DNA from 2 places in the Hyphomicrobium sp. ghe19 genome. Region 2 is predicted to be linked to the other one. Evidence: predicted binding sites of a transcription regulator. Region 2 holds the regulator's gene; the other holds the start of a gene.
What was found. Region 2 encodes LexA, which represses DNA repair genes until DNA is damaged. Its sites were predicted from a motif close to TGTTCNNNNTGTGTTCNG; they were not measured.

Region 1: AACL53_RS03190 (sel1 repeat family protein) is a predicted target of LexA. The motif match lies at 2,462-2,479, and genes of this name have one in related genera.

What each region holds. Positions count from the first base shown of each region.
Region 1 covers NZ_LR743509.1:679,248-683,511, reverse strand. The annotation lists gene AACL53_RS03190 (sel1 repeat family protein) at 1-2,377, opposite strand, end outside; gene AACL53_RS03185 (hypothetical protein) at 2,740-3,375, shown strand; gene pip (prolyl aminopeptidase) at 3,424-4,264, opposite strand, start outside.
Region 2 covers NZ_LR743509.1:2,858,669-2,862,932, reverse strand. The annotation lists gene AACL53_RS13735 (ComEC/Rec2 family competence protein) at 1-1,157, shown strand, start outside; gene lexA (transcriptional repressor LexA) at 1,187-1,981, opposite strand; gene AACL53_RS13725 (hypothetical protein) at 2,251-2,493, shown strand; gene AACL53_RS13720 (hypothetical protein) at 2,668-2,802, shown strand; gene AACL53_RS13715 (hypothetical protein) at 3,403-3,909, opposite strand; gene AACL53_RS13710 (hypothetical protein) at 4,244-4,264, opposite strand, start outside.

The sequences.
Region 1 (4,264 bases), 2.2 Mb from region 2:
CCGACCGCTGATACCATTTCGCGGCATCCTGGAAGCTCTGCGTCGTGCCCTTGCCTTCCGCGAGACGAGCGCCGACTTCGAATTGCGCCGAAGGATCGCCGTTGGCCGCCGCGAGACGCAGTGACAGCGGACCGACGGTCGCGGGCGGCATGTCGAGCGGCGATGATTTCGACCCACTCGTCTGCGACGCGCTGGACTTCGACGTAACTTCCGTAACCGACCCGGTAGTGAGGTCGGCTTTCGCGCCTTCGGTCTCAGCTGCGCTCGGCACCATCGAAGCCGGAACGGCAGCCCCGTCACCCGACCGGGCAGCCGCGTCGCCGAGCTGACCGGACATCTCAGCCATCGCTTGATGACGCCTCGCCTGTTCGAGCCCCGCCGCCGTTACAGGCTGATCGAGATCGACGGCCACGCCAAGCATCGGCAAAGCCGTGGTGCGCCGGGGCGCAGCATCGGATGCAGTATTTTCGCGCCGGCCGTCGCCCGGCATGAGATCGCCGCGCGGTCCGTTCGCGCCAAGCGATGGGTCGGCCGCCTTGTCCTCATGGCCTGCGGGAGACGAAGATGCGGGCACCGATTTGGCTGCATCCGTCGACCCGCTGGTGTCGGCGCCGTTTGCCTGCGGAGACGTTCCGGGCTCGACCTGCTGCACGCTGGAAGGCTCGCTCACGTGGCCTTTGCCGAAACCGAACGTGTACCAAAGGCTCCCCAGCGCAACGAGAGCAACTGCCGCAATCAACATGAGCCGTGGCGATGGCGCCGATGGACCCGACGCTTTTTTCGACGGCACGGCAGCCGGGCGAATGGGCCGGCTTCCGGCAGGCGGCGCCGCCATGGGTCCCTCGGAGGCCGACGACGAGATCGAGACGGACGCCACTGGCTCGCCCGCAATTTCGGCTTGCTCGGCCGCAAGGCGCATCTTGGCGCGCCGGGCATCGGCAACGAAATCCTGACGGCTCTTCTCACCCCTGCGAGCAGCCTCTTCAGATGCTCCGGAAGCCTCGCGCGGCCCTGCCAAAGCGGAAGCGACCGAAGGTCTCGCAGAAATTTCCGCGAAGACCGCGCCCAGCGCTTCGTCGATGTCGTCATCGTCGACCTCGACCAGCTCCGGACGGCGCCCAGCTTCGCCGCCAAACGTTCCGCTGCGATACTGGCGGCTGTCGGGCGCCGGCGAAGTTGCGGCCTGCTGACCGAATTCGATTGAATCAACACGATCCAAAAGACGGATCATGGCTTGCTGCATTGTATCGAGAAGCGCTGCGGTCTGCTCTTCTCCCTGACGATTTTGCGACATCATCCGCTCGATCAGCGGACGCAGCTCGTCGGCCGCCGAATGCCGGTCGTCACCACGAAGATCGGCGAAACGTTGAGCCGTCTGCTCGGCCGCCGCCCGTGCGATCGCATCGAGATCGGGAGCACGCTGCACCGGCACCGCGCCGGTGACCGCGTCGATCGGCACACCCTGGACATCGGCGAGCGTATGCGAAATGCTCGCAAGCTGCGCCTCGATGATGTTGAGCCGTTCCAGCTGATCCTGCGTCTGCACGAGATGATTGACCACCTCGGCGACATGCGACTCGATCAAGTGAACGGCCGCGAGATCGTCGTGCGTCGCGACGCCCGCGAACAGCTTCGCGAACTGCCGCTCGAACTGATCGAACCGTTGACTGATCTCTGAAATGCCGTTGTCGGGCCGCATCGCTGCGAGCGACTGCTCGATGCCCTGAGCGATCTCGGCGAACTTGCCCTCGAGCCACGCCTCGTCGATGCCCTGCTGGCTCCCTGCGCGCGCAACGGAACCGCTGGAGTAATGCACTTTCGGCGCGAAATTCACGTCACCAGTCTCGTAGAGACCGGCCAAGGCGTCGGCTGCCGCGCGATCCCAGGGATCGGTCGCATCGCCGGGCACGGAGTCGATGACGTCGAAGGTATCGACGCCCGGCGCGCGCTTCGAAATGTCGTCATCGCGATCTCGCGCATCGCTATGCGCCGAGCGCAGCGCCATCGGCATCGGCATCGCCGATCCGTAGGGGTCATTGAACCGCGACGAACCGGAGAACGGCCGCTTGTCATTTGCGGTCGTCTTTCCCTCGGCCGGATCCGACAACCGCTGTGCGAGTTCCGCCATCGCCGATTCGATGCGTACGAACGCAGGCGCAAATTCTTCCGGAACCCGAGGACGGAGCGCGTCCGCTTCACGACCCATTCCGTCGATGCGCTCTTGCATTTCGGCGAGTGCTGCCGTGTGGCGCCTGTCCGCGTCTACGAGCTGAGCGGCAATCACATCGAGCATTGCCTTGAGTTCGGCGCGATTGTCGTCGCCGCTGCTCGCGTCCTGGTCTTGCGAGTAGCCGGCACTCAATTCCGAATTCGACATTTTCCCCTCGAGGCAACGCGATGCTGACGGTCCGGGAGAACGCAATGTCAGCGAGATAGGGACATCGCAGGCGTCCTTACCGCGCGGGGCAAATTGCGAACGTGAGGACGCGGCACAAATCAGGCTCGAAGCAACAATCGAAGCACGCCAGTAAACGCGGGGTTAAGGGCCGTGCTAAAATGATAAAAATATTCAATTACAATATCTTATTTGGCCTGCCCGCGATCGTGCAAATGACTCCAGTCGAACAAATTTCGCCGCGACCGGGCAATGATTCGGCAACTGCGAGCACAACCATTGCCTTGTGATGCCGATACACCGCACCATTTGCGGGTCTTAGTGCATATGCGGAGGATCCGAAAATGACCCTAAGGACAACGCGAGCGGCAACCCTCGCGCTACTGATTTTGCCGGCGCTGGCAAGCTTTGCAGCCGCTGGACCGGTAATGGACGAAGACGCGGACGCGAGTTCTAAACCCAGCGAAGGACGCTATTCGATGTCGCCCGTCGATGGAGGTGTCATGCGCCTCGACAAGCAAACCGGTATCGTCGCGATATGCGCTCGGATCGGCAATGAAATAGCATGTAGGGGCATCGAAGATAAAACCGATGTCCCGAAGGCCGACGAGCTCTCGGCGCTCAAAGAGGAGAACAGGCAGTTGAAGCGCCGCATCAAAGCGATGATGGCGGCAATCGATACCAACGAAAAAATGATGATGTCGCCGGACGGCTACGGCATGCATCCAGGCATGCATGAATTTGGCCCGCAAGCCGGCCCGCCCGTCAGCAGATTCGAAATGCCGAGTGAAGAGGATGTTGATCACGCCCTCGACTACATGACGCGCATCTACAAAAAGATCCGTGATCGCGCCAACGATCTCGATAAATCTTCGCCTCCAGCCAAAACAGCAAACGCCCCGTCAGCGGCGCCGCCGATCGGCCCAGGGTCGCCGCCGCCTTCGCCCGCACCCGCGCCTACCCCGAAGGCTACGCCCTGAGTTAATCGTTGAGTTGATCGCTCGGCTGAGCGCGACAGTTGCAATGTTTTACAAAGACGACGCCGGGCTAGCGGACGCGAACTTCCGCGTTGCGCGGACGAGTTCATGGACAATGCCGGGCTCCGTCATCGCGTGGCCGGCATCGGCAACGACACGCAAATCGGAAGCAGGCCAGGCCTTGTTGAGAAGCACCGCATTCTTCACGGGCGTCACGACATCGTAGCGCCCGTGCACGATGACACCGGGAATATGCTTCAGGCGTCCGGCTTCGAGCAGCAATTCGCCGTCGCGCGCGAAGAATCCCCCGTTGACGAAATAATGGCTCTCGATGCGGGCGAACGCGAGGGCGTAATGATCCGCGCCGAAACGCGCGACACGCTCTGGCTCCGGAATAAGCGAAAGCGTCGTCCCTTCCCAGATGCTCCAGGCGCGGGCCGCCGCGTACCGCAAGCTGAGATCGTCGGACGTCAAACGGCGATGATAGGCTGCGATCATATCGCTGCGCTCGTCGGGCGGTATGAGCCGCTGAAATTCCGCAAATGCCTCGGGATAGATCCAGCTGCAGCCGTCCTGGTAGAACCAGCGCAGCTCGGCCTGCGTGAGCAGGAAAATGCCGCGCAGAATCATCGAGCTCACGCGTTCTGGATGAGCCTCCGCATAAGCGAGCGCCAGCGTCGATCCCCACGACCCGCCGAAAAGCTGCCAGCGCCCGATACCGAGCTCTGTTCGAATATGTTCGATATCCGCGACAAGATCCGGCGTCGTGTTGTTATCGAGCGAAGCGTTCGGCGTGGAACGCCCGCAGCCGCGCTGATCGAAGAGCACGATCCGGTATCGCTCGGGATCGTGAAAGCGGCGCATGGTCGGGTTGCAGCCGCCGCCGGGGCCG
Region 2 (4,264 bases):
CTGCCGTCACGGCCCTGATCGCGTCGCACGAAACACTGAGTAATTTTCTCGGACGTCAGTCGCGGCCGCACCCGGCGCTGAAGGTGCCGAAATTCTTCGGCGAGATCATCGCCTCGACACTCATCGCGAGCGTGGCCGTCGCTCCGCTCGCTGCCTATAACTTTCACCAGAGCCAGCAATATGCCGTGCTCGGCAATATGATCGCCATCCCGATCTGCAACATCATCGTCATGCCCGCAGCATTGCTGGCGATGGTGCTGATGCCGTTCGGACTTGAATGGTTCGGCTTGAAGCCGATGGGCTGGGGCATCGAAGGCATGGCCTGGTGCGCGAACAAGGTCGGCGCGCTGCCCGGCGCCGTCGGCCACCTTCCGGAAATTCCGGCATTCGCGTTCATTCTCATGCTTGCGGGAGGAATTTGGCTTTCGCTTTGGCAAACGCGAATCCGCCTCTTTGGCGTCGCTCTTTGCGTTCTGGGCCTGCTCGGAGCGCCATTGATGTCACGACCGGATATTCTCATCGGCCAGAAAGGCCTGATCGCCGTGCGCGATACGTCTGGGAAACTCTCCGCACTGCCGAACAAGGGCGCGAAATATGACCTGGATCGCTGGCTCGAATACGACGGAGACGGACGGACGGCCCGCGAGGCGCAATCCGGCGACGCGTTCTCGTGTGACGCGGTCGGATGCATTGCCCACGTCAAAGGCGCAACGGTCGCGGTCGCCCGGCATCCGGCAGCCGTGACCGACGATTGCCTCAATGCCGATGTGCTGGTGATCAACGACCCGAAGCCCGAGGACTGCGCGGTGCCGGCGACCGTCATCGACGTCTTCGACCGTTGGCGCAACGGCGCCTACGCCCTATACATCGATCGCAGCGATGATAACCCCGAGCCGCGCGTGCACCTTGAGACGGTCGCATCCCGCCGCGGCGAACGGCCGTGGAGCGTCATGCCCGAAAGGAAAACGCCCGGCGGCCTTCCGAAACCCCGCATACGGGAGACACCCGGCGCAGCGCCGCCGGCTGCGGCGCCACCGCGGTCAATGGCGGAAGCTGAAGCCGAGCCGCGAACGCTTGCCGAGAGCGATCCGGGCGAGGAACCGGACTTTGAGCCAGAGTTTACGAATGCCGTGCCGGCCGCCAACGACGCCCAGTAAGACCTCCTAGCGCTGAGTAGCCCAGTAGCTCAGTAGCGCCGCAACAGCCCCACGAGCCGGCCCTGGATGTCGATCTGGTCGGGCCCGAATATGCGCGTCTTGAATTCGGGGTTCGCCGCTTCGAGGGCAATCGTCGAGCCTTTCTTGCGAAGCCGCTTCAACGTCGCTTCCTCGCCTTCGACGAGAGCAACGATGATGTCCCCGTTCTCGGCGTTATTGCACCGGCGGATAATGACGGTATCGCCGTCATGAATGCCCGCCTCGATCATCGAGTCGCCCTTCACCTCGAGCGCGAAATGTTCGCCGTTCGTCAGGATGTCGGGCGGCACGGCGATATCGTGCGTGTGGTTTTGAATGGCGCTGATCGGCGTACCGGCAGCGATCCGCCCCATGACGGGGATCGATACGGTCCGCGCATCGATGATGTGCGACGGCGGCGGCGGAGAAACGCTCGCCCGTGGTCCCGAGCCCTCGATCACGCTCGGCTGGAAGCCGCTGCGTTGAGGCATGGATGCGACGGACGCGCCTGAAGAGTGGCCCGCGTGTTGGCCGGCACTTGGCCCAATGTTCTGTCCGCCGTTCTGGGCGCCTGTCTGGCCGCCGGTCTGATTGTCCGGCAGCTTGATGACCTCGATCGCCCGCGCCCTGTGCGGCAGCCGGCGGATGAAACCGCGCTCGACCAGGGCCGTGATTAGGCGGTGAATGCCGGACTTAGACCTCAGATCCAGCGCATCCTTCATTTCGTCGAAGGATGGGGGCACGCCGCGTTCCTGCATGCGCGCATGGATGAAAAGCAGGAGGTCTTTCTGTTTCTCGGTGAGCATCGCGTTTCGTCTCAAGCCTTCCATGGCTGCGCGGGGACCGTGGGCCGAAACGCTGACCACCGATCGGACCCCCGCTGAATGACGGTACAAATCATGTATGTACGCTACACGTTCTTGTCTCGTTCCGCAAGCGCGCCCCGCGTTATCCCTATTCGACAGCGTCAATGGCCACGCGCGAGTGGCTCGAATGCCTCGCATGGCCAAGCGGCCAGATTGAACGGCTCCGCGAATCCAAACTCCGCTGATGAGCGGTAACGGGAGAACGCGAAATGCAGATGAAATGGTCTCCGCTGTTCCTGACAGCCGTGGCGGTGCTGGCCGTTTGCGGAGGAGAGGCCCGCGCCGACGGCTGCGACGACATGAAGGCGCTCTGCAAGGAAGCGACCGCGAAGGCCTTGAAATGCACGAACGAGCAATCGGCCGCCGAGTGCAAGCCGCTGATCGACGTGCGCAACGCGACGTGCACGCAGATCGATCTCGTCTGCAAGCCGGCGGCCCCAGAACCGGAATAGACGCGCCGGAATAGACCGCGCCGGAATAACCCGCGCCAATAGGGGTGCCCGAATTCCGCCGCGACGCGGCCGCGCAAAAGCACGCGTGCCGTGCGACGGAAACTTGGTCGCCGCTGGTTCAACACCGGACGCGCCATTGGGACTATGGGCTGTTTGAGCGGGCATTGTCGGGCCATGCAGGGTTGGTTCTCGCAGATCGTCATAGGCGTCATCGTCACCGTTCTCGGAACGCTCATCGCCAACGCCGTCACCGGCGGCCGCGCTGGACACCATTTCGTCCCGAGCTTCCACGCTTCCTCTCAACGCTGAACCTTTCGCGCGCCAACACCCACAACGAAGAACGGCGCAACATCGAACGCGCACGGTGGCCGGCTCCCCGGAGGGGACCGAAGGACGACGCAACAAGCGTGCGCAACCGGCCGGCTCGCGGAACGCGAGTCGGTTGCGCCAACCAAAAAGCACGAAGCGGACGGGTTCCGCGGCTGGGTCGTGCAGCAATGAAGTCTCGGAACCGATCCGCTCCGTGACAGACCGAGAACAGGGTCTCGAGCGCGGTCACTTTACGTCAGCGGGATGCTCCGCACACAGGCTTCTCACCCTGTGCGAACCGGTCGATCGCCTTGTCCGGAAGCGCGCGTCACGCCCCGGGTCGGGCTGCCCCACCCGAGCCCGGCGCAACGCCTTGCGCACGAACCCTTTGCCGGATGGGCGAAACGATTATGCGAGCGGAGGCGAGAGCGGGGATAAGTTTTTTGAGTGAGGGGGGGAATTGGGGAGAATTGGTACGTCGCGCAGTTGCAAGCGGCAATAAAACGAGTCCTTCGGATGAGGTGATGCCTGAAATGATTGAGGCCGGAGCCGCAGAGCTAGTCGGGTTCGACTGGATTAAGAGCGATGCGACCGACTGTGCTAAGCGGGTGTTTCTTGCGATGGCAACATTAGTCCACACTTCCACAAGCAGGTCGTCATTGCCCCACCGGCGTTGAAAATCGCGGTGGCGGCTGCATAAAGTTCGCCAATTTCTGTTGGAACCTCTTCTTGTTTGAGACGTCCCCCGGACAAACGAAAATCAACGCGCAAAGGGCGCGTCGTGTCCGGTCCATCTATCCATCGTGCGTGTACGAATTTGTTTCTCAGTGTGTAGGCGTCCTTGACTCCTTCAAGGGCGGAAACGAACTCTTTCCATTTTAGCGGATCGCCGCTTTGGAACTGGCGCGCGTAGGCCATAATAATTTCCGTCTTGCTGCGAAAACCAATCATATCAGTTAAAATGGCGATGCCGCCGCAGTCAGTCATGGTGATTTCTGCTACAGCGCGCTGAAGAGACAAATCGACCGCCTCCCAGTGAAAGGCGATGATACCGACGAGTCTCATATGTTCGTCAGGCAGAAATGAATAAGGGCTTGTGTAGGACATAGCTAAGGACCCAAAGAAAGAAGGAATTGAAGATAAGCCCCGCGCAGAAGATCGTTTATGCGCAGGATAGGGAAGGCCTTCAGCACCCGCCGATGCCGTCCTGGCATCGACAACATCCTGCGCCTCGAATCATCAGCGTCGAGACTAAGTTTGATCGTCGCTGAGGATTTGACAAACGTGCGCAGAACGATTTCGGGGGAGGACGACCCGAGAGAGGTCGCCACCCCAAGCCCGCGCTCGGGCAGCACTTAGCCCACCCCCAAATAAAAAAGGCAGCTTGCGCCGCCTTTTTCATTCTCGTTTGGGAGGATCGGTAAACGGAGTTTGGGGAAACTCAGGATTCGAGCTGCCAGAT